Regions from separate parts of the Mesorhizobium shonense genome, predicted to be linked through region 1. Evidence: riboswitches for the same ligand, from Rfam matches in the RefSeq annotation. Region 1 holds a riboswitch; each other region holds the start of a gene.

Region 1 (7,505 bases):
ACCTTGGCCATCCTGTCTGGAATTGCGAATAGCGTCTTCATAGTCGGCTGGCCGTTCGGGTTGTCGTCGCCCTATCGCCTGTTGCTGTCGGCGAAGATTGCCGTTGTCCTGGCCATGATTGCGATGGCGACAGCCAACCGCTACTGGTTCGTGCCGCGTATCGGTCGGGCGAGCGAGTCGGCGCTCCACGCGATCCGAATTGGCACCGCCATCGAGATCGTGCTCGCGCTCACCGCGATCCTACTCGTTTCGATTTTCGGCATGCTAGACCCGAACTCCTAAAGAGTTAGTCGACACCGCGCTGCCCTTTCGGCAGCGAACCATGAGCGCGCAACACCCATCGAGTGCCATCACTACGAAAATCGGTGAGGCAAAGCGGCTCGACATCGATCTTGCTGAACGAAGTCAGCGGGGCACCGAGTACATGCACGATCGCCGCGCGGATGACCCCAGGGTGGGTGACCACAATGGTGTGGCCGCGCTCGGCAAGCAGGCGCTCCATCAGAGCCGAGCCGCGCCGGGCGACATCGGCCAGCGATTCGCCGCCGTGGGGTGCCGCGTCTGGATCGGAAAACCAGGTTGCAAAGCCTTCCGGATCTTCGACCTGCAGTTCCTCGAAACCCTTGCCTGCCCAATGTGCAAAATCCTGGTCAGCGAGCAGAGGCTCGATCGAAGCCTGGTGGCCCAGTGCCTCAGCGGTCTGCCGCGCCCGCAGCGCCGGGCTTGTCCAGATTCGATCAGCGCGGCGCAACCCCTGGCCGGTCGCGCCCGCGCGGGCAATCGCCTGCGGCTCCAGCGGCTCATCTAGCGGAAAGCGCCCCTTGCGCGCGGCAAGCGTTGCCCCGCTTGCGATCATCGTCAGGCGTACGATCATCCAAAACCGCCTCTGTGGCCCGGTCCAAATTGCGTGTCACGATCTCACGTCGCTTATTGACGATACATTGACGGCGAACGAAGCGCTGAATAGTGTCGGCGACGATACGGGATTGGAAGCCGGTGTAAATCCGGCACGGTCGCGCCACTGTGATCGGCACCAGCCGAAAGTCAGGCCTTCTTCCGTAGCATTAGTTCGATCAACGGGACGCAGTATCCCAGGAGAGGAAAATGTCCGACACCACTTTTGCACCCGGCTATGGCCCGGTTCCGATTCCGGTCCGTGAGCTTCTGCCATGGGCCATCTTCGGCGGCCTGCTGCTCATGCTGGCGATCTATTTTGTCGGGGCGGAAGAAGGCGCGACATCGCTGATCCGAGGCATGTATGTGCACGAATTCGTGCATGACGGCCGCCACCTGCTCGGCTTCCCCTGCCACTAGACCGGTTCAGCAATCGCTGAACCGCCCCGGGTTTGGGATAACGCAATTCCAGACGGAAAACCGCTACGCACTTTTCCTGGAATTGCTTGAAGGGAAGATTGACATGGTCGGAAAACTTTTGCTGCGCGGCATGCTGGTCGGGCTGGTCGCGGGGATTTTGGCGTTTGCCTTCGCACGTGTTTATGGCGAGCCGCAGGTCGACAAGGCGATCGCCTTCGAGGAACAGCAGGCGCAGGCCGCCGAAGAGGCGCCGGAGCCGGAGATCGTCAGCCGGGCCACGCAGGCCGGCATCGGTCTCGCAACCGGCGTGCTGATCTATGGCGCTGCGCTCGGCGGGCTGTTCTCGCTCGTCGTCTCCTTCGCTTATGGCAGGCTGGGCTCGCTCGGCCCGCGCGGCACCTCCGCGTTGCTGGCACTGCTCGGCTTCCTCGCCGTGATCGTGGTTCCGGGGCTGAAGTATCCTGCGAACCCGCCCTCGGTCGGCAATCCCGAAACCATCGCCTACCGCACCGAACTGTTCTTCATCATGATCGTGGTTTCCCTGGCGGCGATGGTGGCCGCGGTGGGCCTCGCGCAACGGCTGTGGAATAGGCTCGGCGCCTGGAATGCGACGATCGTTGCCGGCCTTGCCTTCCTCGTCGTCTTTGCGCTGGTGAAGGCGGCGCTCCCCGACATCAACGAGGTGCCGGAGCAATTCTCGGCGGTGGTGCTGTGGCAGTTCCGCGTCGCTTCGTTGGGTATCCAGCTCGTGATGTGGACCGTCATGGGGCTTGCCTTCGGCGCGGTCGTCGAGCGAGACCTCGCGGCCCGCGACCAAAGCGGCCTCGCCCGCCGCTACGCCTGATCCGCGATGCGCTGGCCAGCTCGGTTTTTCGCCTGGTCGGCCATCGCGCTGTTGTTCCTGCTCGCGGCGACGGAGGCCGAAGCGCATGGCTCGCGCTCGACGCCGCCGCCGCCTGGCATCCAGATTCCCAGCCTTACCCACGGCCAGATGGCGGTGATCGCCCGCTATCGCGGCGCCATCCTCGATCTAGCCCTCCGGCAGACCGAGACCGACCCCGCCTTCCGGCGGCTCTACAATCACGACACCCTGCAATACACGTACTGCCTCTGGGGCCTGATGCCGGGAAGCCTGGCTGACGAGCAGAGCCCATTCAATGAATGCAGCCATGCGTATCTGGCGACCACCAAGGCGCTGCTGGCCTACATGGCGAAGATGCCCTCGGCCCAGAACGAGGCCAAGTCGCTGATTTCCGACATCGACGCCGACATGGTGCGCAGCGGCGCCTCCTGGATCCTGTGCCAGTTCAGCGCCGAGGGCTTCAGCACCGGCGAGATCGTCGAACCGCAATGGCGGGGCGTTTTCTTCCACCTGCCCAGCCTTGCCGTGCTTGCGCTGGCAGCGGCGGCGCTCTTCGCCGCTGCCTGGTCGATCTTCGGCTCGCACGCACCACGAAACAGGTCAGTCGCCGCATAGCGGCTCGCCGGGTCTTCAAGGCCATGATTCACGTGCCTCAGTGGTTATGGGATTGCTGGAAGCCCGCTACGTCGTACTGAGATACGCTCTTGGGATTATTGGAGTTCTGCGGCTGGGTACCTGCGTACTTTCCATCGGCAACCCCATCAGGATTGAACGCTGAGCCAGGAGCAGTGCTGGCGTTACCGGGGGTAGCACCTCCGGTCTCTGCGGTACCGATCGTTTGGTTGGGCTGACCGGTCGTTCCGGTCACGGTGTGGACATTACCAGCGAAAGCCGCGCCAGTGGAGGCTATGAACAAGGCGGCCACTATAGGCGTGAGGAGATGTTTCATGGTTTATTCTCCAAAGCGTTTTCGATTTGGGGCGCTCAGGGTCTTGGGAGCGCCCGGCGGTAAGGGATAAACGCTTTTGGGATCGCCACTCGTCCCGAGCCTCGCGAACTCGTGATATGCCAGCCCGCTTGAGAGGTGGGCTAAAAGTGGAAGATCGCTTGCTCGATAGTGGGTTTCGCTATGCACAGACCCCCCGATAGCAGCCCGCGATTTTTCGGCGTTGCGGCCGACCCTTGCGCGTAGGTCGGCCGCCTTACCAATTCACGCCTCGGCCACTTGGAAACCTGCCTCCTTCAGGCGCCTGGGGAGCAGAAAATCGATCACAGCGAAGGCAACGATTGCCAGCCCGGTCAATGGAAAGATCACGGAGACGCAGAGCGCGATCGCCAGGATGGCAGCCGGAACCCGGTAGTTCTTCGGATAAAGCGGTGTCCCGAGTTGCCCCGCCGGCCTGCGCTTCCACCACATCACCGCGCCTGACAGGGCCATCGTGATGATCGCGAGGCAGAACAGCAGGTTGAGCGCGGTGTTCCACCAACCGAGATTGGCCTGGTGGAGCGCAATGCCCACCGCCATTGCCTTGCCGGCCAGACCATAGTCGGCGAAGCGAATGTCGGCGAGGATCTTGCCAGTGTAGCGGTCGATATGCACGGTGCGATCACCAAAGGGGTCGAGCGTATCGGCATCCATGGAGTCGGCCGAGATCGTGTAGACCCCGCCCTCCTCCTGAGGCACGTTGATGCGGAACTGCTCGGTAAAATCGTTGGCGCGAGCGTAAGCGGCAACCGTGTCGAGATTGACGGAGCCCATTTGCAGGCCAGCCGCGCCCGCCTGCGAGCCCGACATCGGCATTGGCGTCTGCTCCAGCGTCCACGGCACTTCCTTCAATGCGCCGTGATTCATGCCGGCATGAGTCTTGTCCGAGAGCGGAACATTGTCCCACTTCGCCGCCGGGAAGGTGCTCCAAGCCTGTACGATCTTGGCTCCCCACACGCCTGTCCAGGCGAGGCCCGACAGCAGGAAGAAGAACAGCACGATCGAAATGTAGAAGCCGAGCGAGACATGCAGCTCCTTCCACAGCGCGCGACCCCGCGTCCGCAGGTTCGGGACCAAGACGCGGCCAAGCGCCCGGCCAGTGCGCGGCCACCACATGTAAAGACCGGTAAGCACCAGCACGATGCCGAGACCGGCGGCGATCTCGATCAGCCGGTCGCCGACATCGCCCAGCAAGAGCGTGCCGTGGATATGGTCGGCCCAATAGAACCAGGTGTCGTCCTTGGCGATCGTGTCGAGCGCCTTCGGTCCGTGCGGATCGACGGCGACGACGTTGTCCTTGCCGTTGCCATTCACGATGAAGACGGTGGCGCGGTCCGGTTCTTTGGGCACGACCATCAACTTCAGCGCGCCACCGGGGATGGCGGCGATGGCCGTCTGCGATTGCGCCTCATAGGAGGCGCGCTCGCCGCCTGGCGCCACATAATGCTTGGCGCCAAGGAAGGTCTCGATCGAGTTGCCATAGACCATAATCAGCCCGGTGGAGGCGAGCACGAGAAGGAATGGGATGACATAAAGGCCGGCATAAAAATGCCAGCGCCAGACGGCGCGGTAGAGCCGGGTGCTGAGGAGCGCTTCAGGCTGCGCTGCAAGCGTTGCGGTGGACATGAGTAAACCTCTCCAATGAGGCGGCACGCATGACCGCCTGCTGTTTTGATCGATGAAGGGAGCAGCCGCATTCGGATGCGGCCGCGTTTGGAAAATCAGCCTCGTTTGGCGAAGCGATCCGGCCTCATGCAGAGCCTGCAATCAGTCTGCGCAATTTCGCGAGCCGCGTGCTCATCTCTTCGCCATAGGAGATCGTCCCGGCGAACTCGCCATTGGCGTCCATCAGGAAGATCGAAGCGGTGTGGTCCATCGTGTAGTCGCCGTCTTCCGTCGGGATCTTCTTCCAATAGACGCGGTATTCCTTACCCACCGCCGCAACCTCGGCTTCCGTACCCGTCAGTCCGATGATGCGCGGATCAAAAGACTCGAGATACCCGGCCATGAAGTCGGGCGTGTCCCGCGCCGGGTCCACCGAAATGAACAACACCTTCAGCTTGTCGGCCTCCGGCCCGAGCGTCTTCATTGCCTCGGTCATTTCCCAAAGCGTTGTCGGGCAAACTTCCGGGCAATGGGTGAAGCCGAAGAACACGGCGAACGGCTTGCCTTTCAGATCGGTGTCGGAAAGCTTGGCGCCGGCCTGGGTCGTTAGAGTGAACGGCCCGCCGATCGGAGCGACCGCGTTGACCGTCGTCTGAGCGGCCCGTGGCCAAACCAGCATCGCGGCGACACCCAGCACCATGATGGCGATGCAGGCGACCGCAACGAAAGTGCCGACACGCCTGGCAGGCTTGCGAGCGTCAGTTGGCGTGGTCGTCATGCTCGCCTCCCAGGGCATCGACCGCAATATTCGACCTCGACCGTGCCAGCCTTCTCGAAGGTCAGCGTCCCCTTGAAGGACTGGCCCTTCTTCACCGGCTGCTTGAGGTCCATGAACATGATGTGGAACGAGCCGGGCTTGAGCGCTACTTCACCGCCGGCGGGGATCTCCAGCCCGTCGGCAAGCTGCTTCATCGTCATGACGCCATTCGCGTCGACAGCCATCTCGTGAACCTGCGTCATGCCGGCCACCTCGCCGGTGGCCGAGACCAGTCGGTCGGGTGAGCTGCCGTGGTTCTTCAGCACAAGATAACCGGCAGCGACCTTGGCGCCTTCGGGCGTGGCCTGCGACCACGGATGGACGATCTCGATGTCGCCCACCTTGAACTCATGCGCCCACAGGGAGTGGGTCGTGGCAAAGAGCAGCGCGACCGTGAAGACGACGATGCCCAGCCGTTCTTCGAACGAGTGCAGGCGACTTGATTGATGGGTACGCGAAAAAGTGCGCGCAAAGGCGCGAAATGGATGTTGCATTGGATTGCTCCCAAACGGCTGCGCAAAACGGCGGCAGCCGAAGCCTGTGATCTTGCGGAGATGACGCCTGCTTGCGGCAGGCGGCGGTCAGCGATCAGGCTTGCGGCGGGGGAGCGCGCGGGTTTCCAGGCCGATATCCCTGTTCGCGCAGGTCTATCGCCTTGTGTTGCGTGAAGGCCAGGCGCAAGGCGATACGCAGGCCGGGCTCGACCTGGCCGGCATTGGCCGGCGCGGCGATGCCGGGCCAGAACATCGAGCAGGCGAAGGTGCAGCAGGACGGTGTCTTGGAGTGATCCGGCGTGCCGGAGCCGCTGGAATTGTCGTGATCCGAACCGTTCAGGCATAGCGGATTGCCAAAAACGTCCAGTTGCTGGCCAGCACCAGCCGCGCCGAGCGCGAAGGCGCCGACGACGGATTGGGTGACCAGCACCAGCGCGAGGACCAGTGCCGCCACCAGACGCGATGTCGCGGCACGCTTGACCACGATCCCCTCCAGTTCGTGCCTTGCTAACACCCCTCACCAGGAAGGAGAAGATGGTTTTCCCGCCCGCGGCGATTTGGACGCCACGGCAATTTGGACGCCACGCCGCGGCCGCGATAGGCCTCTGATCAGAGCACCTCCAGCAAGGGCGTCGCGTTCGCGGTTCGAGCGCCATGCCCGGTTCTCAGGACGGTGTCGTCCCTTCGAAATGCCTGCCTATCGAGGCGGCCTTTTTCTCAACATGAGGGTTCTCAGTAAGTTGGATCGAAATTGGATGGCGAGTTTGGGAAGTGTGCTCACACCAGCCATAAACCCGCAGCGACTAGGTCTCGCGATGCGCGGTGCAGTGCACCCGCGCCGCGCCGGCACTGGTTAATTTAGAGAAGCTTCGCAAGCAGTTGTGGGGCCGCGCCGTGGTAGCTAACGCAAACTTGTTCGGCCATCGAAAGCGAATACCACGCGCTAAGTTCGGCAACGAGAGCGTCGTCGTCTCCATTGACGGCGTGGAGCTAAGTCGTCCGTTCTTATCCATCATGATTGCTACAGTGCCGTTTGCGCTGTAGCCGATAGCTGCCATCCTCAACATGCGAGTGTCGCCCTCGACGCGAATATCGAACAAAACACAGCCATCCGTTTTTTCCACGACGTCACCCACTCGATCGAAAAACGGCCAATTCATGCTGGACAGGGACTGCTCGACCAAAACCAGTTCAACGTACTCGGCCATCATTTCGTGAGAGTGCGCGGCATGCTGCGCAGGACCAATGGGCGATGCACGGCTTATCCACACAAATCCGGACAGGTCTCGCTGCGGCTTCCTTGCCCCGGCATTACTGAAGCCGAAGCGCGCGACCTTATAGAGATGCTCGGTAATGATCCGAATTCGCTCCTTTCGCAAAGCCCGGATCTTGCGGAAAAGTAGCAAACAAAGTTCCCGCCCACGCGGA
Region 2 (7,505 bases), on a different contig from region 1:
TACCTGAGCGGGCCTTATCAGCTCAAATCCAGCGCCGTACTCTTTTGGCGTAGTCGCGATATTTCTTGCCGAACTTCGCCGCCAGCATCTTTTCCTCCTTCTCGATCGCCAGCTTCTGCGTCGCGAAGGCGGCGAGGAAGGCGAAGAGCAGGAACCAGGCGATGCCGGTGATGAAGGACACGCCGATCAAGAGCAGTGTGTTGGCGAGATACATCGGGTTGCGGGTGATGCCGAAGGGGCCCGACGTCACCAGATGGTCGGGCTCGGCATTGGGATTGAGCGTCGTCTTCGCGCGCACCATGGTGCGGATCGCCGTGACCCAGAGTGCGGCGACGCCAAAGAGCGCCACCCAGCCGGCGCCGACCAGGATGTCGCCAAAAATGTCGCCGATCCAGGGCAGCGGGTAGAGCATGCCGAGCACGACGCTGAGCGCGATCGCCACGACATAGATCACGGGCGGCCAGGGGATGATCCCATGCTTCGGCTGGGTGCCGGTCATTGTTGTCCTCCCTCCATCTTGCTTTCGGTCGCCGCGGTGCAGGTGCTCGCGAGATCCGCAAGATGCGATTTCCAGATCTCGGTCTGGTCGTTGCTGTAGAGCTTGTCGAGAGACCCTTCGCCCTTCAGCGTGGCCAGCATGCAGCCACAATAGCTGGAACAGAACGTCGTGTCCCGCTGCTGTTCGCAGGAGGCCTGGCAGGCTTTCAGGAAGCCCGCGTCCTTGTCCTGCGGCGGTGCCGGCATGACCTGCGAAAGCAGCCAGACTGAGCCGAACAGCACCGGCTGGTGGATAAGGTAGAAGGCGAGGCTGTGCCGGCCGATGAAGACAAGCGGATTGGACCAGCGGCCGGGCATCCAGGTCCCCAGGCGAGCGAGAAGGCCGGATGCTGAAGCGAGCTTGACGACCGCGACGCCTGCAAGCACCGCGCCGAACCATGGAAACAGCGGCACATAATCGTTCGAGCGCGGGTTGGTCGCCGACAGCCCGACCCACCACAGCGCCGGATGGTCGAAGAATTCCGACCTGGAAAAATAGGGCGCTGCGATCGCGGCCGCAGCGGCAATTGCAGTCAGCAGCGCCGGCAGCCTGAGAAACGCGAGGCCGAGCAGGCTTGCCAGCGCGATCTCATGCAGGATGCCGAAGAAGATGAAGCCGTCAGGCGTGGCGATATAGGTGACGGCCGAGATGGCGATCGCCGCCAGCGCGACCATGGCAAAACGCTTCCAGAAGCTCGGCCAGCGGATCTGGCGGCCATGCGCAAGGAACAGGCTGACACCGACCAGGAACAGGAAGGTGGAGGCGATGCAGCGCGCATAGAGCTTCCACCAGCCGAAGGCGGTCAGGCCGGGCGCGGTGTAGCCGAAGTTTTCGAGGTCCCAGGTGAAGTGGTAGCTCGCCATGGCGATCAGCGCGATGCCGCGCAGGATATCGATGGCGACGATGCGGCTGTGCTTCGGCGCGTCCTGAACGGCTTCGCTCGTCGTCTGAAGGCTCATGATCTCGCATCCGATTCAGTCGTGCCAAACGACTATCACGGTTCGAGCGAACAACAGAGGGTGGATCGGCGACTGCCGCTCCGGCCGTGTGGCGAGCCGCTTTAAGGTGTGTTGATATTCAGGTGATGCCGGCCTGCAAACTGCGGCCTTCTGCGCTTCCGGTGCTCACGGACCTGAATGTCCGCTCCGCTCCGGTTCTCGAAGGCCACTGTTTTCGGCTCGGCCTGACCTGAATCTCAACACACCTTAGGCCAGTAGCGGAAAGCCTTTGGCCGGCTTCGCTTTTCGGCTTCTCGGAGTCGGTTTCCTGCTACTGGCCGACCGCTGGTCCGGCCAGATTTGGCGAGCGATTCACTTTTCGGAGGGCCGATGTCCACCCATGTGCGCCATCCGATCTGGCTTCCGGCGCTGCGGCCGGCAGACGCGCGCACCTTCGCCTCGCTCTACGCGGTCGAATCCTTCGCCCGCGCCACGATCTCCAGCGTCATCCCGATCCAGGCCTACGAGATACTGCACAACGAGCAGATCGTCTCGATCCTCTACACAATCGTGTCGCTGCTCGGGCTTTCGGTGACGCTGTTCATTCCGATGCTGATCCGCCGCTTCGCGCGGCGCTGGGTCTACACGGCCGGCTGCCTGATGCTGGCGCTCGGTTCGGTTTTCTTCGTCACCCACACGCTGCCTGGGCAACTCGCCGGCATGCTTTGCCGCGTCATGGGGGCGAGCGCGCTGTCGATCACGCTCAACCTCTATATCATGGACCACATCCGCAAGACCGACTTCATGCAGGCGGAGTCGCTGCGCATGGCGTGGTCGATGTTTGCCTGGACCGGCGGGCCGACGCTCGGCATTTTCCTCTATGCGCGCTTCGGCATCTATGCCGCGCATGGCGTGGTCGTGGCCTTCGCGCTGGCATTGCTGGCGCTGTTCTGGACCTACCGGCTGGGCGACAATCCGTCGATCCGCCCCGGCAAGAGCCGGCCGGCCAATCCGCTCGCCAATATCGGCCGCTTCATCGCGCAGCCGCGCCTGCGTCTCGCCTGGCTGATCGCCTTCGGCCGCTCCTGCTTCTGGACGACCTTCTTCGTCTATGGCCCGCTGTTCATGGTGATCACCGGCGAGGGCAAGCTTGCCGGCGGGTTGCTGGTCTCGGCTGGCAATGCGCTGTTGTTCATGGCGATCTTCTGGGGCAGGGCGGGAAAGCGGTTCGGCGGCCGGCGGACCATGACCTTCGCCTATTTCGCGATGTCTGCCATGCTGCTTCTAGCGGGAGGTGTCGGCGCAGCCGCGCCGCTGCTCACCGCCGGCTTCCTGCTCTGCGGCGCGCTCTTCACCATCGCGCTCGACGCGCTGGGTTCCACCGCCTTCATGCGTTCGGTGCGCTCTTACGAAAAGGCGCAGATGGCGGCGGTCTACCGCACCTATCTCGACTTTTCCGAGTTGACGCCGCCGCTCGTCTATTCGGTGGTGCTGAGCTTCTTCGGGCTGGGCTCGGTCTTCGTCACGCTCGGACTGTTGGCCGCCTTCTGCGGCTTCGTCACCTGGCGCTATTTGCCGAAGTCGTTTTGACCGGATGGTCTTCCGCATTGTGGCGATTGTGCGGGCACCTTAAGCTCTGTTCGCATTGCCGGCTGGCCAGGGTTTCAAGCATGTCTGCAAGAACGATGTCGCTCACCGAGGAACTCGTCGCCCGCTGTTTTCGTGCGGTCGAGGATCCAGGGCCAGATCCTGATGCGCAGCATCTCTGCGACAGCGACTATGAAGCCATGCTCGACGCGTTCGAGGCTGAGCTTCCCGCGACCGAACCGCTATGGCTGTTGGGCTATGGTTCGCTGATCTGGAAGCCTGAAATCGAGCATGTCGAGGAGCGGGTCGCCGTGGCGCGCGGCTGGCATCGCTCCTTCTGTATGAAGATGACGCGCTGGCGCGGCACCAAGCAGAGCCCGGGCCTGATGATGGCGCTGGATCGCGGCGGGCAATGCAAGGGCGTCGCCTTCCGCCTGAACGGTGGTGAGCGCCGGCAAGCGCTGGACAAGCTTTTCCGGCGCGAGATGACGCTGAAGCCGACCAGCTACCACCCGCGCCTGCTGCAGCTTGCAACCGACAAAGGGCCGTTGCGGGCGCTCGCCTTCGTCATCAATCGCAAGGGCACGACCTATGCCGGCCCGCTCAGCGAAGAGGAGGTGGTCGAAAGGCTGGCGACGTCCTGCGGCCATTGGGGTTCGGGCGCCGATTATCTCTACAACACCGTCAAGAATCTCGAAGCGCGCGGCATTCACGACGCCCATTTGTGGCGATTGCAGCAGCTTGTCGCTGAAAGGATTGCCGGCTCCTAGCACGCCAGTGCGTGCCGCAATCGCGCTCTGAGGTGGCGGAATTTGGTTTGCCGGGCCCGACGATTCTGCCTATAGTCGGTCGTGTCGTCGGTTCCGTTTTTGGAGCCAAGAGGGAATGCGGTGAGGGTGGACTTTTTTGCCCAAAGCCGTGGCTGCCCCCGCAACTGTATGCGGTAGTCCTCTCCATAGACCACTGGGGATTTTTCCTCGGGAAGGTGGGGAAGGGCGCGGATCCGCGAGCCAGGAGACCTGCCGGCGACGGGAAAGTTGACTTCTATGCCCTCGGGTGGAGGGCGAAAGGACAAGACATGAATACCGCTTCCGTCTCTCTCGGCGCCTCCGTCTCCTCGCAGTCGCGCATTATGCAGCTGGCCTTGGCCGCGCTGCTCGGCATTTTCGTCGTCGGTTTCGTCGGCTTCTCGCATATCGATGCGGTCCACAACGCTGCCCACGACTATCGCCACTCGATGGCTTTTCCCTGCCACTAAGCTAGGTCCGACATCATGAACCTGTTTCGCAACGTCGTGTTTATCGCGGCGATCGCGGGGCTCGTGGCGGGCATCGCGCTCGCCTGCATGCAGGCCTACGCGACCGTGCCGCTGATCCTCAAGGCGGAAGTCTATGAAAAGGCGGGTGGCGGTCATCACCATGACCATGCCGCCGCTACCGCTACCAACAACAATGCGATGAGCTCGGCCGCTCCCGCGGACAACGCGATGAGCAGCGCTGCTCCGGCGCCGACGGAAGCGGCGGCTCCGGCCGAGGACGAGGGCTGGGCGCCCGCCGACGGCTTGGAACGCTTTGCCTTCAATGTGGTCGCCAACATCGTCACCGGCATCGGTTTCGCGCTGATCCTGGTCGCGGTCTCCGAATTCGCCGGCGGCATCGGCAACTGGCGCCAGGGCGTGTTCTGGGGCCTCGCCGGCTTTGCCGTGTTCACGCTGGCGCCCGGGCTCGGCCTGCCGCCCGAACTGCCGGCAATGCCGGCGGCCGAGCTTCTGCCGCGCCAGATCTGGTGGATTTCGACAGTGGCGGCAACGGCGGTCGGTCTTGGCCTGATCGCCTTCCGAAAGTCGCTGACGCTGGCCATACTGGCCGTCGTACTGATCGTTGCCCCGCATGTCGTCGGCGCGCCGCAGCCCGACAGCTTCGAGACGGCAATTCCGGAAGGGCTGCATCATCAGTTCGTGGTGGCGGTGACGCTCACCGACCTGGTGTTCTGGCTGGTGCTTGGTGCGGTCGTCGGCGTGGTGCGCGGCCGCTTCACCGGCACGGCGACTAGCCTGCGCGGCAGCTTTGCCTGATCGCGCCGAAGGTCGCCTGACCTTCATCATCGGCGGTGCGCGCTCCGGCAAGAGCGCGCATGCCGAAACTCTGGCGACGGCAACCCCTTCGCCCTGGGTCTACATCGCCACCGCCCAGGCCTATGACGACGAGATGCGCGAGCGCATCGCGCTGCATCGCTCGCGGCGCGGCGAAGACTGGGTCACCGTCGATGCGCCGCTCGATCTCACCGGCGCGATCGAGGCCTTGCCGGATCACCAGCCGGTGCTGATCGATTGCCTGACATTGTGGCTGACCAACCATATGCTGGCGGAACATGATATCGAGGCCGAATGCCGCCGGCTCTCGGATGTGCTGTCGCGCCCGCGTGGCCCATGGTTCGTGGTGTCGAATGAAGTCGGGCTCGGCATCGTGCCGGACAATGCGCTGGGGCGCCGGTTCCGCGACGCCGCCGGCCGGCTCAACCAGCAGGTCGCGGCAATAGCCGACAGCGTGCTGATGATGGTGGCGGGGCTGCCGCTCAAGGTGAAGTGACATGGCTGACGACAACACCACCGAAGACAGGGACGCCGAACGCCATCGCGCCAAGATGGCCAAGCGCAAGGCGGTGCAGGATGCCGAGGTGGCGGGCAAGACGATCGAGAAAGGGCTGCTGATCGTCAACACCGGACCGGGCAAGGGCAAGACCACCGCGGCCTTCGGGCTTGCGCTGAGGATGCTCGGCTACGGCAAGCGCATCGGCGTCGTCCAGTTCATCAAGGGCAAATGGCACACCGGCGAGAAGGACGCTTTCGCCGCTTTCGGCGACCGTGTCGTCTGGCATGCGATGGGCGAGGGCTTCACCTGGGAGACGCAGGACCTCAAGCGCGACATCGCCGCCGCCGAAGCCGCCTGGGCGAAGGCGCTCGAGTTGATGGCCAATCCCTCGATCAGCCTCGTGGTGCTCGACGAGCTCAACATCGCGCTGCGCTACGACTATCTTGACCTTGAAAAGGTGGTCGCGGCGCTGAAAGCGCGCCGCGAGGGCCTGCATGTCATCGTCACCGGCCGCAACGCCAAGCCTCTATTGATCGACGCGGCCGATCTCGTCACCGAGATGGGCCTGACCAAGCACCACTTCTCGGCTGGCGTGAAGGCGCAGCAGGGAATTGAATTCTGAAGCGCCATAAAGCGCGTCGCGCTGAAACGGATTCAGGCGACGCGCTTTTAAGTCTTTGTTTTGATGCATGTCGTTGTCCCAGAACCGCTGCACACTTCCGGGCGACATGCATTAACCGGCGATCGAAATGGTCAAGTAGATGATGAGGGCTGAAAGGATGCCGAACAGGCCGATCAGCAGCCAGTCGGCGACACGGTATAGCTTCAACGCCTGTCTTATGTCGGTGCTCTCGGCCTCACGGCGGCCGCCTTCGCCCATGAAGGCGTCCTCGACGATCTCGCCGCCATAGCTACGCGGCCCAGCCAAAGACAGGCCCAGCGCGCCGGCCATCGCGGCTTCCGGCCAGCCGGCATTGGGCGAGCGGTGTTTCCTGGCGTCGCGCCGCATCACCTGCCAGGCATTGCGAGGATCGGCGCCTTTGACCAGGAATGCCGCGAGCACGATCAGCAGGCCGGTAAGGCGCGATGCCGGCAGGTTGATCCTGTCATCGAACAGCGCCGCGGCACGGCCGAAAGCCTCGTGTTTCGGCGTGCGGTGGCCGATCATCGAATCGGCTGTGTTGGCGGCTTTGTAGGCGGCACCTCCCGCCAGCCCGCCGATGCCGGTCCAGAGGGCAGGTGCTACGATGCCGTCGGAGAAATTCTCGGCCAGGCTTTCGATCGCGGCGCGGGCGACGCCCGCCTTGTCGAGTTTTTCGGGATCGCGGCCGACGATGCGCGAAACGGCGATGCGGCCAAGCGTCAAGCCGCCGGTCTCCAGCGCATCGGCGACGTCCTCGACATGCTCGGCAAGGCTCTTCTGCGACAGCAGCGAGGAGCCGAGGATGGCCGCAAAGATGAGGCCGGTCGGGAAGATCAGCCAGAGCAGGACATGCAGCGTCAGTCCGATGAGGGCCGGCACCAACACTATGACCAGCAGCGCCTGGACGCCGCGGCGGCGACGCAATTCGTCGGAATCGGTGGCGCGGTTGAGACTGCGATCGAGAAAGGATATCAGCCTGCCGATCCAGGTGACGGGATGGCCGATGGCGTTGAACAGCCAGTCCGGATAGCCAAGGGTACGTTCAACGGCAAGTGACAGGAAAGCGATCAGGATCGACATGAAGCTTCTTGATGGAGCGATTGCTGCGGTGGATCACGGCGGATCCCTTGGCCGGGCGAGCGCGCTCTTCCCCCACGCGCCACGGCCTTTCGTCGATCTTTCGACAGGTATCAATCCGCACTCCTACC
Region 3 (7,505 bases), on a different contig from region 1:
CGGCGGCGGCCATGACCACGAAGCCAGGCAGCGAGGCCAGGAAGGTGGTGTCGAAGGCGCCGCAATGGGTGGCGCCATCGGCGCCGACGAAGCCGGCGCGGTCGATCGGGAAACGCACCGGCAGTTTCTGGATCGCCACGTCATGCACGACCTGATCGTAGGCGCGCTGGAGGAAGGTCGAATAGATGGCGGCGAAGGGCTTGTAGCCTTCGGTGGCGAGGCCGGCGGCGAAGGTCACCGCATGCTGCTCGGCAATGCCGACATCGAAGGTTCGGGTCGGAAACACCTCGCCGAAGAGGTCGAGTCCGGTGCCGCTCGGCATGGCGGCGGTGATCGCCACGATGCGGTCGTCCTCGCGCGCCTCCTGGATCAGGCTTTCGGCGAAGACCTTGGTGTAGCTCGGCGCGTTGGCCGGCGCCTTGGCCTGCGCGCCGGTGATGACGTCGAACTTGTTGACGCCATGATATTTGTCGGCGGCGGCTTCCGCCGGCGCGTAGCCCTTGCCCTTCTGGGTCACGACATGGATCAGCACCGGGCCGTCGGCATTGTCGCGAACGTTCCTCAGCACCGGGATCAGGTGCTCCAGATTGTGTCCGTCGATCGGGCCGATGTGGAAAAAGCCCATTTCCTCGAACAGCGTGCCGCCGGTGACATAGCCGCGCGCGTGCTCAACGGCGCGCGTGATGGCGTTGTCGGCGCGCTTGCCGAGATAGGAGGTCAGCTTCTTGCCGAAATCGCGCAGGCCGAGATAGGCCTTGCCGGAGGCGAGCCGGGCCAGATAGGCGCTCATCGCGCCGGTCGGCGGGGCGATTGACATGTCGTTGTCGTTGAGGATGACGATGAGGCGGGCATTGAGCGCGCCGGCATTGTTCATCGCCTCATAGGCCATGCCGGCGGACATGGCGCCATCGCCAATGACGGCGATGACGTTGTTGCGGCCGCCCGAAAGGTCGCGGCCCATGGCCATGCCGAGGCCGGCGGAAATCGAGGTCGAGGAATGCGCCGCGCCGAAGGGGTCGTATTCGCTCTCGACTCTCCGGGTGAAGCCGGAGAGGCCGCCCTCTTGGCGAAGCGTGCGGATGCGGTCGCGGCGGCCGGTCAGGATCTTGTGCGGATAGGCCTGATGGCCGACATCCCAGATCAGCCGGTCCTGTGGCGTGTTGAAGACGTAGTGCAGCGCAACCGTCAGCTCGACCACGCCCAGCCCGGCGCCAAGATGGCCGCCCGTGTGTGACACGGCATCGATCAACTCGGTGCGCAGTTCGCTCGCCAGCTGCGGCAGCTCACTTTCCTCGAGCGCCCGCAAATCCGCAGGAATGCGGACCTTGTCGAGGAGCGGCGTATCGGGCTTCGGGTTCACTCTGTTGCGGCCTGTTAACTTAACCTTGGGTTAACCTTCAAATATGCGCTTTGATATGAGCGAGATAGGCTGACGGCGCGCCAATGTAAATGCGTGTCAGTGACGCGGTTGGCGCAGGATGTCCATCCTGCTCTAACCTTCCGGCAGCGGAATGAATTCTTCCTCATCGCCAGGAACGATATCGAAGCGGCCCGTCTTCCATTCTTCTTTGGCCTGCTCGATGCGTTCCTTCGAGGACGAAACGAAATTCCACCAGATATAACGCTTGGAACCCAGCGACGCTCCGCCGAACAGCATGAAATGCGCGCCGCGCTCGGACGAGACGACGATTTCCTCGCCCGGTTTGAACACCAGAAGCCGCTCAGCCGGAAAACGATCTCCGGCGATCGAAACCTCGCCTTCCAGCGTATAAATGGCGCGTTCCTCGGCATCGGCGGGGATTTTCACGCTCGCGCCAGCCGCCAGCCGCAGATCGGCATAAAGCGTCTCCGAGGCGGTCGCGACCGGCGAGCGCAGCCCGGAAAATTCGCCGATGACGACGCGGCCGCTGACCCCTTCGGCATCGATTTCGGGCAGGCGGATCACCGATGTGTTCGCGAACACCGGGGCGATCTCTTCCTGGCTATCCGGCAGCGCCAGCCAGGTTTGCAGGCCGGAGATCGACATCGGCGCGCCGCGCAACTCCTCCGGCGTGCGCTCGGAATGGACGATGCCGCGGCCGGCGGTCATCAGGTTCACGTCGCCGGGCGCGATCACCATTTCGGTGCCGAGCGAATCGCGATGCCTGATCTTGCCGTCGAACAGATAGGTGACGGTGGAAAGCCCGATATGAGGATGCGGGCGCACGTCGATCGCGTGGCCGGCGCGCAGGATCGCCGGCCCCATGCGGTCGAAGAAGATGAACGGTCCGACCAGCCTGCGTTTTGCGGTCGGCAAGGCGCGGCGGACCTCGAAGCCGCCAATGTCCTTGGCGTTGGGGATGACCATCAATTCGATCTGGTCGCAGGCGAAGACATCGCCGGCCTCAGGATCGTTGCCCGGAAAGAAGCTCATGTCACGACCTCAGGCAAAGCGGAGCGCGGACCTGGCTTTCGCCTTGGCGGCCTCTTCCTCGCGGTTGCGCGGCTCCTGGGTGGTCTCAAGCGAATCGATGAGCTCGCGCGCGGCGGCGGCGATCGCCTCGACGGCGTGGTGGAAGGCATGCTCGTTGCGCTTGGACGGCTTGGTCGAGCCGCTCAGCTTGCGCACGAACTGCAGGGCCGCGTCATGAACCTCGTCGTCGGTCGCCGGCGGTTCGAAATTGAACAGGGTCTTGATGTTGCGGCACATGCTTGCTTGCCTCCTGTCTATCGTTTCCCGCCGTTCGAGATTATGCACCAAGGTGTGTTGAGATTCAGGTCAGGCCGACCTCACCTGAATATCAATACAGCTTACTCGGCGTCGAGCGGCTCCGTTCCCACCGGCTTGCCGTCGCGCGAGAGCCTGATCTTCTCGACCTTGTCCTCGGCCGCCTTGAGCAGCCGATCGCAATGCGCCTTCAGCGCCTCGCCGCGCTCGTAGATGCGGATCGACTGGTCGAGCGGGACATCGCCGCGCTCCAGATCATCGACGATCTTCTCCAGCGCGTCGAGCGCCTGTTCGAAGCTCATCGCCTTGACGTCCTGGTTAGCTTCATCAGCCATAATTCATCCCTTCATCAGCCGCCCGACATGGGCGGCGACCGAAAATGCCAGTCCCTGCAGATCGTAGCCGCCCTCCAGCAGGCTGACGAGCCGGTTGCCGCTATGGCGCCCGGCGCGGTCCATCAGCTGGCCGGTCGCCCAGTCGAAATCATCCTCGGTCAGGTTGATCTCGGCCAGCGGATCGCGATGGTGCGCATCGAACCCAGCGGAAATGATGATCAGGTCGGGGGCGAACGCATCGACGGAGGGCAGCACGCGCGACAGGAAGGCGTCGCGAAACGTCTCGCTGCCGGTGCTCGGCGCAAGCGGCGCGTTGACGATGTTGCCGGCGCCGGTTTCGCTCTTGGCGCCGGTGCCGGGATAAAGCGGCATCTGGTGGGTCGAGCAATAGAGGACCGACGGATCGTCCCAGAAAATGTCCTGCGTGCCGTTGCCGTGATGCACGTCCCAGTCGACGATGGCGACGCGCTCGGCCTGATGCTTCTTCTGCGCATGGCGGGCGGCGATCGCCGCGGTGTTGAACAGGCAAAAGCCCATTGCGGTCGTCTTCTCGGCATGGTGGCCGGGCGGGCGGGCGGCAACGAAGACATTGGCGGCTCGGCCTTCGAAGACATCGTCTATCGCCGCATTGGCGGCGCCGATCGCGGTCACCGCGGCCTGCCAGCTCTTCGGGCTGGCGCTGGTGTCGGCATCGATCGAGACAATGCCGCTCTCTGGGATGGCCGCACGCACGCGGGCGATAAAATCTTCCGGATGCGCATAAAGGATGGTCGCCTCGTCGCCTTCCGGCGCCTTGACGCGGTCGAGCGCCGAAAAAGCCTCGTCGTCCAGCACGCGCTCGATGGCGCGCAAACGGTCCGGCCGCTCGGGGTGGCCGGGCGGCGTCAGGTGTTCCAGGAATACCGGATGGCTATAGAGACGGGTGGTCATGGCGCCTAATCTAGGCATGCCTAGCCCGGATGGCCATGTTTAAGCGCCGAATGGCTGGGGAAAATCGCGTCTTGATATGTCGCCGACGGCATTGGCGCGGCCGAAGCTTCGCGATAAGGTCGCGCCGCTGCCTGGTGCCCGCAACGCGGGAGAATCGGGAACACGGTTGAACTCCGTGGCGTGCCCAACGCTGTAAGGGGGACCGCGCCGGCAAAGCCACTGTCTCAGACGGGAAGGCGCCGGACGCGGGACGATCCCAAGCCAGAAGACCGGCCCGGCAGACATGGTCGTCCGCATGGTCAGGTGGAGGACTGCTTATCGCCAAGGGGAAAAGCGATGCAGGCACAAGCGGCCGCCACCGGCGGCGATGACTTTGACCAATTGGCGCGCGACGCCGTCTACCGGGCGATGTTCACCAGGCGGGACGTGCGCAGCCATTTCGTTTCGGACGAACTCGACGATGCCGTGCTGGCGCGATTGCTGACGGCCGCGCACCACGCGCCATCGGTCGGCTATATGCAGCCATGGAACTTCATCGTCATCCGCGATTCCGAGCGGCGGCGGCAGGTGCGCGACCTGTTCCTTGCCGCGCGGGAGCTGGAATTGCCGGCGATCGAGGCGGAACGGCAGGCGCTCTACCGCAAGCTGAAGCTGGAGGGCATCTGCGAAAGCGCCCTCAACCTCTGCGTCACCTGCGACCGGCAGCGCTCGAAGAATTCGCCGCTCGGGCGCTGGCATAACCCGGAGATGGACCTCTACAGCACCGTCTGCGCGGTGCAGAACTTCTGGCTGGCGGCGCGGGCCGAGGGCGTCGGCGTCGGCTGGGTGAGCATCATCGAGACAGAAGCGCTGAAGCGGCTTTTGTCGATTCCCGAGCATGTCACGCCGATCGCCTATCTCTGCGTCGGCCGCGTCTCGGAATTCGCGCCGCGGCCGGATCTCGAAGCGCATGGCTGGGGCCGGCGCCTGTCGCTGCCCGAGCTGGTGATGAGCGAGACCTTTTGCGGCGCCGGCGAGGCGCCGCTCAAGTCGGCGATTGCAAAGCTTCGTGGCATAGAGCTGCCGAAGCCGTGATCATGCTGTCCTTCGTAGGTCAAGCTGCTGATCAAGCAGCCCGGGGCGCATCCCAGCGCGAGCCGCCGAAGGAGCCGAGGGCCTTGTCGCGAAGCTCCCTGAATTTCGACGAGGCCTCTGCCAGGCGCAGATCCCACTCCGGATTGGGCACCTGGCCCTCGATGGTGTCGAAATAGACCTGCATCAGCGAAGCGATGGCGAAGGGTTCGATGAAGGCCGCCTTGAAGGCCCAGGCAAAGACGATTGCCAGCACAAAGGCCCAGCCGGCGAGTTGCCCGGGCATCACCCAGAGAATGGCGGCTGCCGGGGCCAGCATCAGCAGGAAGATGACGAAGGACACACCCCACATGATCACCGCCAGCCAGACGGCGTTCTTGACCATGTGCTTGCCGTTCTGCGCGTAGAGCACGACGCCTTGCCTGGCGGTCTCGAAAGGCGAGTTGGAATTGATGCGGATGTTGTAGCCGAGGATGATCTCGTCGACATAGGTCAGCGACAGGCGGATCACGGTGTTGATGAAGCTGACGAGGCCGCTCAAGCCCGGAATGGGCAGGAAGGCGGCGATGCCGCCGAGCAGTCCGGTGATGGCGCGGATGGCGCCCTTGACCAGTTGGTCGACGACGAAAAGGATATTGGCCTCGGCAAAACGCTGGGTGACAACCTCCTTCGCATAGGCGATCTGGTTCTGGCCGTCGGGAACGTCGTGGCCGTCGATCAGATGGACCATGACGGCGATGTGGCCGGCCTTGAGCACATAGAGGATGTATTCGCGGATCCAGTAGACGGCGATCGAGACGACGCCGAAGCCGACGACGCCGCCCCATAAGGCAAACGACATCGGCCCGTCGGGATCGGTCGAGATGTGTCCGACGCCATAGCCGACGCTGGCGCCGGTGCCGGTCGCCATGATGTAGGCGACCGTGATGCCGAAATAGACGATCATACGAAAGACGATGAACGGCCATGTCCGCATCATGATGGACACCGACCGGCCGATGCTGAAGTCCCACATGGCCCCGACTCCCCGCCTCAGAGAATGGCCGGGAAGGATGCGCTCACCCCTGCCATTGTCAATGTCGGCGCGATTTTGAGCGGGGGACAATTATTGAAGAAGTTGCTGCCCCTCATCCGCCTGCCGGATGCTACTTACTTTTCAAGCCTTCGAGCAGTTGCTTGAACGCCGCCACCACCTGTTTCGATGTCGCTTCCGGCTCGTCCGAATTGGCGATGCGTTGCGAGGCCTGGCTGCTGGCGCCGTTGATCAGCCGCGCCGCGGTCTCGGGGTCGAGGTCGGGAACGACGACGCCCTCTTCCTGCAGCTTGGTCAGGTGATCGGTCATTGAAGCCGTGCAGGCGTTGGCGTTCGGCCACTGCGCCGGATCGCCCAGCACCGCCGGGCCGTCGCGGAACATGATGCGCTGGATCTCCGGCTCCAGCGCCATCTCGATATAGGTGGTGCATTCATCGACGAAGTGCTGCCATCGCGTCGGGGCCCGCGCGGCAACTTCGTTCACCCGCGCAGCCATCTCGCCGTCGATCTCGGCGATCACCGCCTGCAGCAGCCCCTTCTTGTCGCCGAAGTGATGATAGAGCGCGCCGCGCGTCAGGCCAGCCGAGGCAGTGAAATCGTCCATCGAGGCCTCGGCGTAGCCGATCGTGCCGAAGGCGTGGCGGGCGGCTGCGATCAGCTTGGCGCGCGTCTCGGCGATCATCTCCTTGCGGGGTCGGTGCATTGCTTCTGGCCCTATTCACATACGCAACGTATGCCAATTGACATACACGACGTATGAACTATCTGACATTCATACGCTGCGTATGTAATTGCGGCGCCTTCCCTTGTCGAGGAGCAGGACCATGCGAAACCCCTATTCGGAAATCTTCCAGGCTCCCGGCACGAAAGGCTTTGCCGCGGCGGCCTTCATCGCACGGCTGCCGATCGCCATGGCGCCGATCGGCATCGTGGCGATGCTGTCGCAGACGCATGGTGAATACTGGCTGGCCGGCGCCGTTTCGGCGACCTACGCGCTGGTCAACGCCTTCCTGTCGCCGCAGATCTCGCGGCTCGTGGACCGGCTCGGCCAAAGCCGGGTTGCCGTGCCCACGACCCTTGTTTCGGTGCTTTCCTTCGCGACCCTGATCGCGGCGGCGAACCAGCACTGGCCGGTGTGGACCTTGTTCCTGTCCGCGCTGCTTGCCGCCGCCATGCCCAGCATTCCGGCGCTGGTCAGGGCGCGCTGGACCGAGATTTTCCGCAATCGCCCCGAGCTCAACACCGCCTTCGCCTTCGAATCGGCGGCGGACGAATTGGTCTATGTCGCCGGCGCGTCGCTCTCAGTCGGCCTGAGCGCCGCGCTGTTTCCGGAAGCCGGCATGCTGGTGAGCACGCTGCTGCTCGCTCTCGGCTCGGCGGCATTCCTGCTGCAGCGTTCGACGGAGCCGCCGGTCCGTCCGACGGAGCA
Region 4 (7,505 bases), on a different contig from region 1:
ACGGCGCTCCACCTACAACGCTGGCGATTGGCGAAAGCGGTGGTGACGGGGCAATCTCCCCCCTTGAGGGGGAGATGTCCGGCAGGACAGAGGGGGGTGCCTCGCGCAACCCTATCTCGCTCCCGGCCTTACCCCACGCAGCCTCAACCGCATCGCGCGCGCCTTCCGGCAGCTCCATCGACAGGCGCCGATAGTCGTTAAGGCTCAGACCATGCCCACCCATCTCCAGTGCATCCAGCAGCCCCCGTGCCGATTGCGGAATCCTCTCAACCGCATAGCCCTGTTCCTTCAGGTCGTGCAGCATGGCGAGCACGCTCGACGGAACATCAAGCCCGACGGCGTAGCCGGTACGGCCGGGCGCGCTCGGGTAATCCGGGATCAGGATCGCCAGCTTGCGCTTAGCGCGCTCGGTCTGTTGCAGGCGAACGAACGCCGCGATGCGGGCGGCGACCTGCGCGACGCGGTCGGGCTCTGGCCGGTTGGCGAAGGCGCGGAAGGCCAGCGCCGGATCGGTTTCGACCTCGCCCTTGAAGGAAATCGCGCCGGCCAGGATGCGGCCGTCGAGCTCCGGCAGCACGACATGCATGGCGAGATCGGCGGGCGCCAGGCCGCGCTGGTTTTTTTCCCAGACCTCGCGCCGCGTCGTCGCGACGATGACCTGGAAGACGGGTACGCCGGCGCGGTCAAAGAGCGTCTCGGCGCCTGGTTCTGCGCCGGAGGCAAAGGCGGTGGCGGTGGCGATGGCTGATGGGTTCAGAGAAGCAATGGCGTTTTCGACGAACGTCAGAGACGCCGGATCCTTGAGGCTGGAGACGAAGATCGGCACCGGCGTAATGCCTTGCAAGTGCAGCGCCTCGGCCAACGCGTCGATCGGTGCCACGTCGGCTGCCAGCAGCATCGATCGGTAGAAGAGGATAGGGATGACGGGCGCGGCGAAATTGTCGGCGTCGAGTCCCGTCACACCCCCCTCTGTCCTGCCGGACATCTCCCCCGCAAGGGGGGAGATTGAGCTGTCGCCGACGATTTCGCCAATCGGAGATGTTGCAGATGGCTCTGCTGCTGACGTGGAAGAATTGGCGCCGGGGTTGGTGATAGCTGATCTCCCCCCTTGCGGGGGAGATGTCCGGCAGGACAGAGGGGGGTGTGAAGGATCGCCGACCTTTGAAAGTCCAGGCTTCTCTACGACTCCAATTCTAGGTTGATAATAACCCACCTTCGGCACGCCCACAGGCTCAGCAACCGCCGCGTCCGACCCCGCAAGCCTCGCCAACCTTTTCACCAGCGCGCTCATATTGGCCGGGCCGCCCTCGCGGAAATAGCCGAGCAGGGCGTCGAGCTCGGTGCGCGGCAGGGTCGAGCCTTCGATCAGGCGCTGGTCCTCGTCATGGCTTTCGCCCGGCAGCAGCGCCAGCTTGATGCCGCGCTCGCGCGCGACCGCCACGAGCTGGTCGCAGCCATAGCGCCACCAGTCATAGCCGCCGAGGATGCGGACGAGGATTACTTTGGCATGGCGCGCGACGCTATCGACCCAGAGGTCGACCGACATCGGGTGGCGAAGGTCGCGAAGTGCGGCGAGCCGCATCGATGGCAGCCGCTCTGTGTCGGCTTTCCAGGCGGTAGCCAGTCCCGAAAGATCGCTGTCGGTGAAGGACAGGGCCACGACATCCGCAGGCGTCTGCCTGAGGTCGATCGGCTCGGCGAGATCGTCGAGCGAGGCGGATGTCGTGGTGAGGATATGCATTGCTTTTCGTGTTTGGGCTTTTCGTGTTGCCTCAGCCGGCGAGGATACGCTCGATCGCCGGGCGATTCAGCCCTTTGAGGCCGATGACGACCAACCGCGAGCGGCGGTCGTCCTCCGCCGTCCAGGATCGGTCATAATAATGATTGACGCGCGGGCCGACGGCCTGGAGCAAGAGCCGCATCGGCTTGCCGCCGACCTCGACGAAGCCTTTGACGCGCAGCACGTTTTCATGCTCGGCAGCGAGAGCGACGCGCTTGGCCAGCTCATCCGGATTGGCGATCGACGGGATATCGATGACGAAGGAGTCAAAATCGTCGTGCTCATGGTCGAGCTCGTCGTCGTGGTGGGTCTTGCGGTTCTCGATGTCGTCCTCGACGGCGAGGCCGAGGCCGAGCAGCACCGACGCATCGACCTTGCCCTGCGCGGTCGGCACGACTTTCACGGCGCGCGCCACATGCTCGCCGATCACGGCATTGGCGCGGGCCGAGCCGGCCGCATCCATCAGGTCGCTCTTCGACAGGATGATCAGGTCGGCACAGGCGATCTGGTCCTCGAACACCTCCTCGACCGGATCGTCGTGGTCGAGCGAATCGTCCGCGGCGCGCTGCGCCTGCAGCGCATCCATGTCGGAAGCGACGCGGCCATCGGCCAAAGCCGGGCCATCGACCACGGCGATGACGCCGTCGACCGTTACGCGGCTCTTCACCGTCGGCCACTGGAAGGCTTGGACGAGCGGCTTCGGCAAAGCGAGGCCGGAGGTCTCGATCAGGATGTGGTCGACCTTCGGCGTGCGCGACAGGATCTGGTCGAGCGCCGGCACGAAGTCGTCGGCGACGGTGCAGCAGATGCAGCCATTGGCGAGCTCGACGATGTTTTCCTCCGGGCAGGTGTCGATGCCGCAGCCTTTCAGGATCTCGCCGTCGATGCCGACATCGCCGAACTCGTTGACGATGATCGCCAGCCGCTTGCCCTTGGCGTTTTCGAGCAGGTTGCGGATCAGCGTCGTCTTCCCGGCGCCGAGAAAGCCGGTGACGACGGTGCAGGGAACACGAGAAACGGAGGCGTTCATGATCGGTCCTTCAGGAGGTCGAGGGGAGGGATGCGGGCAACCAGGCCGCGCTTGAGGGAATCGGGCCGGCCGCGCCAGGGGATGAGGCCGTCAGTGGAAGTTGCAAAGAGCTTTGCGCCGGCGACGAGGTCGGCGCCGCTGGTCGCATCCAGATCGCCGAAGACGTAGCTCCAGCAGCCGTCGCGCAGAAGCGCCGCGCTCAAGCGGCGCTTGCAATTGCCAAGGCATTCGACGGTACGGATGCGGATGTTTTCGCCCGATGCGGCGCGGCGCGTGTCTTCAGCAAGCAGGGCGCCGGCGCGCGGGTTGGCATCCGAACCGGTTTCGTCGCGGCAGGACGAGCAGACGATGACCGTCACGTCCGCCAACGCGTCGGGCTCGGACGAAATGTCCGCGATGTTTGCCGGGAAACTGCCGTTACGATCCAAAACCAGGCTCCTTGCCCGGAAAACCCGCCAGGCATTCGGATACTTAAAGTCTCAGACGGCAGGTCTCCTGGCTCGCGGGTCATCGCCTTGAATGCCGCCTTCCCGGGAACATCCCAGTGGTTTTCGGCTGAGGCTCGTCGCTTACAGTTGCGGGGACAGCCGCGGATTTGGGAAATTATCCCGCACCGCATTCCCTCTCAGCTCCTCCCTTTGCCGGGAGAAGACCGTCTGGCTCGGATTTAGGCTTACGGCTATGCGCCTGTCAACGCAGGGTGCGACGCCGAGATGTCGGCCAGCGCCGGCCCGAGGTCGCCGGCCGGCGTCACTTCGATAGCCTCCAGTCCGAGCCACGCCTGCATCTGCTTCAATTCCTCGAAGAGCTGCGCGACCGTTTCGGACGGGGCGTCGGCCTCGGCATAGGCTGCGTGGACGCGCAAGATGCTTGCTGGGCGATCGGCCCTCAGGTCGACGCGAGCGACGATCCGGTCGCCGAGCAGGAAGGGCAGCACATAGTAGCCGTATTGGCGCTTTTCGGCCGGCGTGTAGATCTCGATGCGGTAACGGAAGCCGAAGAGCTTTTCGGTGCGAGTGCGCTCGAAGACCACGGGATCGAACGGCGCTAGCAGGGCGCGCGCCTCGATCCGGCGCGGAATGCGGGCGTCCTTGTGCAGATAAGCGGCCTTATCCCAGCTCTCGACCTTAACCGGCAGCAATTCGCCCATTTCAACAAGCTCTTCGATGCGATCCTTCGTGTCGCCCGGCGCCAGGCGAAAATAATCGCGCAGGTCGCCATAAGTGGCGATGCCGTGGGCGCGGGCGGAAATGCGCAGCAATTCGCGATGCGAGTCCTCGACCGAAGGTACAGGCAGGTCCAGGATAGCCTGCGGCAGAACACGCGCCGGCAGGTCGTAGTAGCGTTCGAAGCCGCGCCGGTAGGCGGTGGTGATGCGCCCGGCCCAGAACAGCCATTCGAAGGCGTGCTTGGCCTCGCTCCAGCCCCACCAGCCGCCATTGCCCTTGTGGCCTTCGATGTCGGAAGCGGCGATCGGCCCGCGTTCGGCGACCTGGCCGTATATCTCGTCGATCATCTCCTTGCGTTCACGGCCCCATTTGGCGAGGCCGAGATACATTTCCTCGCCGCGTTCGGCGCGCTGCATGCGCCAGCGCATCAGCGGGTAGGTCTCGACCGGCAAGAAGGACGCCTCGTGCGCCCAATATTCAAAGACGGCGCGTTTGCGGGTGACCGCGGCGTTGTCGAGCAGCGCAAGCGGGTAGGGGCCGAGACGCGAATAAAGCGGCATGTAGTGGGCGCGCACCACCGCGCTGACGGAATCGATCTGCAGCAGCCCGGTTCGGAAGAGCACGCGGGCGAGGTGCCGGCGGTTGGGCTCGCCGCCGGGGCGGGGGTCCGTGAAACCCTGCGCACCGAGCGCGATGCGCCTGGCCATGCGAAGCGAGATTTTTTCCTTCATCAAGGAGCCTTTGCCTCGATCCGTTTACCTGATTTCCAGCCGGTGATTCCAGCCATGCTAGCAGGCAAATGGCGGGAGATATGTCAGGAGAGAAAAGTGGAGTAAAAAGTGAAGGAAATCAAACAGGAGCGGATCGGACCAGTTTCTTCCGATATGGCGTCCAGGGCCGGATTTTGAACAAGGTTTGACTTGCTTCGCCGAAACCGCTGCGCTAACCCTCGCCGCGTCGCAGCATAGGGCCCTTAAAACGGTTCAGCAGGTTAAACTGTCACGCTTCCGCATTAGAGTCCGTTGCTGTAATCAAAGTGAACTGGCCCGCCAAAGGAAAGTCGCCGCATGAGCGCACTCCTGAGTTCGTATCTGCCCATCGTCCTCTTCATCGCGGTGGCGATGGTCGTCGGTCTTGCGCTTATCGTCGCGCCGTTCCTGGTGGCCTACCGCAATCCCGACCCCGAAAAGCTTTCCGCCTATGAATGCGGGTTCAACTCGTTCGACGACGCCCGCATGAAATTCGACATCCGCTTCTACCTGGTGTCGATCCTGTTCATCATTTTCGATCTCGAGGTCGCCTTCCTGTTCCCGTGGGCGGTGTCCTTTTCGAAGGTCGGCATGCTCGGCTTCTGGTCGATGATGGTGTTCCTGGCGGTGCTGACCATCGGCTTTGCCTATGAATGGAAAAAAGGAGCGCTGGAATGGGATTGAACGACAGTTCAGGCACCCTCGTCGCGCCGAAGCCCAAGGGCATCATCGATCCCAACACCGGCAGGCCGGTGGGGGAGGACGATCCCTTCTTCCTCGAAATCAACAATGAGCTGGCAGACAAGGGTTTCCTCGTCACCTCGACTGAAGCGCTGATTACCTGGGCGCGCAGCGGCTCGCTGATGTTCATGACCTTCGGCCTCGCCTGCTGCGCGGTCGAGATGATCCACACCTCGATGCCGCGCTATGACAGCGAGCGTTTCGGCGTCGCCCCGCGCGCGTCTCCGCGCCAGTCCGACATCATGATCGTCGCCGGCACGCTGACCAACAAGATGGCGCCGGCGCTGCGCAAGGTCTACGACCAGATGCCGGAGCCGCGCTACGTCATCTCGATGGGCTCTTGCGCCAATGGTGGTGGTTACTACCACTATTCCTATTCGGTGGTGCGCGGCTGCGACCGCATCGTGCCGGTCGACATCTATGTGCCCGGCTGCCCGCCGAGCGCGGAAGCGCTGCTCTACGGCATTCTTCTCTTGCAGAAGAAGATCCGCCGCACCGGCACAATCGAACGGTGAGCCGATGACCCTGGCGTTGAACGAACTCTCCATCTATCTGGGCGAGAAGCTCTCCGGCCGCATCGGCGAAGCCGTGCTTGCCTATGGCGAACTGACGGTTTCCGTCGAGCCGGACAATTTGATCGCGGTGGCGACCTTCCTGCGCGACGATCCGCGCTGCCAGTTCATCTCGATCATCGACATCTGCGGTGCCGACTACCCGTCGCGCGCCAGGCGCTTCGACGTCGTCTACCACTTGCTGTCGCCGAAGCAGAATGTCCGCATCCGGCTCAAGGTTCAGGCCGACGAGGAAACGCTGGTGCCGTCGCTGACCGCCGTCTATCCCGGCGCCGACTGGTACGAGCGCGAGACCTACGACCTCTACGGCGTGCTGTTCTCCGACCATCCGGATCTGCGGCGCATTTTGACCGACTACGGTTTCGATGGGCATCCGCTGCGTAAGGATTTCCCCCTGACTGGCTTCGTTGAGGTGCGTTACGACGACGAGGCCAAGCGCGTGATCTACGAGCCGGTCGAGCTCAAGCAGGAATTCCGCAATTTCGATTTCCTCTCGCCCTGGGAAGGCACCGACTACGTGCTGCCGGGCGACGAGAAAGCGAAGGCAAATTGAGGCGCCAGAATGGCTGAAACCTCCGTCCGCAATTTCAACATTAACTTTGGGCCTCAACACCCTGCGGCGCACGGTGTTTTGAGGTTGGTTCTCGAGCTGGACGGCGAGGTGGTCGACCGCGTCGATCCGCATATCGGCCTGCTCCATCGCGGCACCGAGAAGCTGATCGAGGCCAAGACCTACCTGCAGGCCGTGCCTTATCTCGACCGGCTCGACTATTGCGCGCCTATGAACCAGGAGCATGCCTTCGCGCTCGCAGCCGAGCGGCTGCTTGGCATCGAGGTGCCGAAGCGCGGCCAGCTGATCCGCGTGCTCTATTCCGAGATGGGCCGCATCATGTCGCACATCCTCAATGTGACGACGCAGGCGATGGACGTCGGCGCGCTGACCCCGCCGCTGTGGGGCTTCGTCGAGCGCGAGAAGTTGATGGTGTTCTATGAGCGCGCCTCCGGCTCGCGCATGCACGCGGCCTATTTCCGGCCGGGCGGCGTGCACCAGGACCTGCCGCAGAAGCTGGTCGAGGACATCGGCGAGTGGATCGACCCGTTCCTGAAGTCGATCGACGATCTCGACGCGCTGCTCACGCCCAACCGCATCTTCAAGCAGCGTAACGTCGACATCGGCACGGTGTCGCTGGCGGACGCCTGGGCCTGGGGTTTCTCGGGCGTGATGGTGCGCGGCTCGGGCGCTGCCTGGGACCTGCGCAAGGCGCAGCCTTATGAATGCTACTCCGAGATGGATTTCGACATCCCGATCGGCAAGAACGGCGACTGCTTCGACCGTTATCTCGTGCGCATGGAAGAGATGCGTCAGTCGGCGAAGATCATGCGCCAGTGCGTCGATCTTCTGCTCGGCAAGGAGAGCAGCGGTCCGGTGTCGAACCTCGACGGCAAGGTGGTGCCGCCGAAGCG

Evidence for each region. A riboswitch is a leader RNA that binds a small molecule or an ion and turns the genes downstream of it on or off. The one in region 1 is predicted to bind cobalamin.
Region 2: linked by a shared signal. The riboswitch ahead of ABID26_RS20450 (CbtB domain-containing protein) and the one ahead of ABID26_RS22455 (CbtB domain-containing protein) in region 1 are both predicted to bind cobalamin.
Region 3: linked by a shared signal. The riboswitch ahead of bluB (5,6-dimethylbenzimidazole synthase) and the one ahead of ABID26_RS22455 (CbtB domain-containing protein) in region 1 are both predicted to bind cobalamin.
Region 4: linked by a shared signal. The riboswitch ahead of ABID26_RS14875 (DUF1636 family protein) and the one ahead of ABID26_RS22455 (CbtB domain-containing protein) in region 1 are both predicted to bind cobalamin.

What each region holds. Positions count from the first base shown of each region.
Region 1 is NZ_JBEPLM010000009.1:90,183-97,687, reverse strand. Features, by position in the region: gene copD (copper homeostasis membrane protein CopD) at 1-282, shown strand, start outside; gene ABID26_RS22460 (histidine phosphatase family protein) at 287-874, opposite strand; adenosylcobalamin (AdoCbl) riboswitch at 980-1,061, shown strand; gene ABID26_RS22455 (CbtB domain-containing protein) at 1,105-1,314, shown strand; gene ABID26_RS22450 (CbtA family protein) at 1,418-2,158, shown strand; gene ABID26_RS22445 (hypothetical protein) at 2,165-2,791, shown strand; gene ABID26_RS22440 (adenylate cyclase) at 2,829-3,125, opposite strand; gene ABID26_RS22435 (PepSY-associated TM helix domain-containing protein) at 3,387-4,787, opposite strand; gene ABID26_RS22430 (SCO family protein) at 4,912-5,544, opposite strand; gene ABID26_RS22425 (copper chaperone PCu(A)C) at 5,541-6,077, opposite strand; gene ABID26_RS22420 (hypothetical protein) at 6,172-6,561, opposite strand; gene ABID26_RS22415 (hypothetical protein) at 6,881-7,483, opposite strand.
Region 2 is NZ_JBEPLM010000008.1:5,347-12,851, forward strand. Features, by position in the region: gene ABID26_RS20425 (MerR family transcriptional regulator) at 1-7, shown strand, start outside; gene ABID26_RS20430 (methyltransferase family protein) at 23-499, opposite strand; gene ABID26_RS20435 (heparan-alpha-glucosaminide N-acetyltransferase) at 496-1,497, opposite strand; gene ABID26_RS20440 (MFS transporter) at 1,867-3,066, shown strand; gene ABID26_RS20445 (gamma-glutamylcyclotransferase) at 3,147-3,833, shown strand; cobalamin riboswitch at 3,905-4,104, shown strand; gene ABID26_RS20450 (CbtB domain-containing protein) at 4,142-4,321, shown strand; gene ABID26_RS20455 (CbtA family protein) at 4,337-5,137, shown strand; gene cobU (bifunctional adenosylcobinamide kinase/adenosylcobinamide-phosphate guanylyltransferase) at 5,130-5,651, shown strand; gene cobO (cob(I)yrinic acid a,c-diamide adenosyltransferase) at 5,653-6,276, shown strand; gene cbiB (adenosylcobinamide-phosphate synthase CbiB) at 6,388-7,377, opposite strand; gene cobD (threonine-phosphate decarboxylase CobD) at 7,376-7,505, shown strand, end outside.
Region 3 is NZ_JBEPLM010000001.1:726,588-734,092, forward strand. Features, by position in the region: gene dxs (1-deoxy-D-xylulose-5-phosphate synthase) at 1-1,360, opposite strand, end outside; gene ABID26_RS03730 (pirin family protein) at 1,493-2,413, opposite strand; gene ABID26_RS03735 (DUF2277 domain-containing protein) at 2,423-2,689, opposite strand; gene ABID26_RS03740 (exodeoxyribonuclease VII small subunit) at 2,791-3,042, opposite strand; gene ABID26_RS03745 (histone deacetylase family protein) at 3,046-3,972, opposite strand; cobalamin riboswitch at 4,087-4,265, shown strand; gene bluB (5,6-dimethylbenzimidazole synthase) at 4,309-5,046, shown strand; gene ABID26_RS03755 (hypothetical protein) at 5,078-6,058, opposite strand; gene ABID26_RS03760 (TetR/AcrR family transcriptional regulator) at 6,189-6,779, opposite strand; gene ABID26_RS03765 (MFS transporter) at 6,901-7,505, shown strand, end outside.
Region 4 is NZ_JBEPLM010000005.1:23,923-31,427, reverse strand. Features, by position in the region: gene ABID26_RS14885 (cobaltochelatase subunit CobN) at 1-1,741, opposite strand, end outside; gene cobW (cobalamin biosynthesis protein CobW) at 1,773-2,810, opposite strand; gene ABID26_RS14875 (DUF1636 family protein) at 2,807-3,238, opposite strand; cobalamin riboswitch at 3,279-3,482, opposite strand; gene ABID26_RS14870 (winged helix-turn-helix domain-containing protein) at 3,490-4,710, opposite strand; gene ABID26_RS14865 (NADH-quinone oxidoreductase subunit A) at 5,047-5,412, shown strand; gene ABID26_RS14860 (NuoB/complex I 20 kDa subunit family protein) at 5,403-5,984, shown strand; gene ABID26_RS14855 (NADH-quinone oxidoreductase subunit C) at 5,989-6,594, shown strand; gene ABID26_RS14850 (NADH-quinone oxidoreductase subunit D) at 6,604-7,505, shown strand, end outside.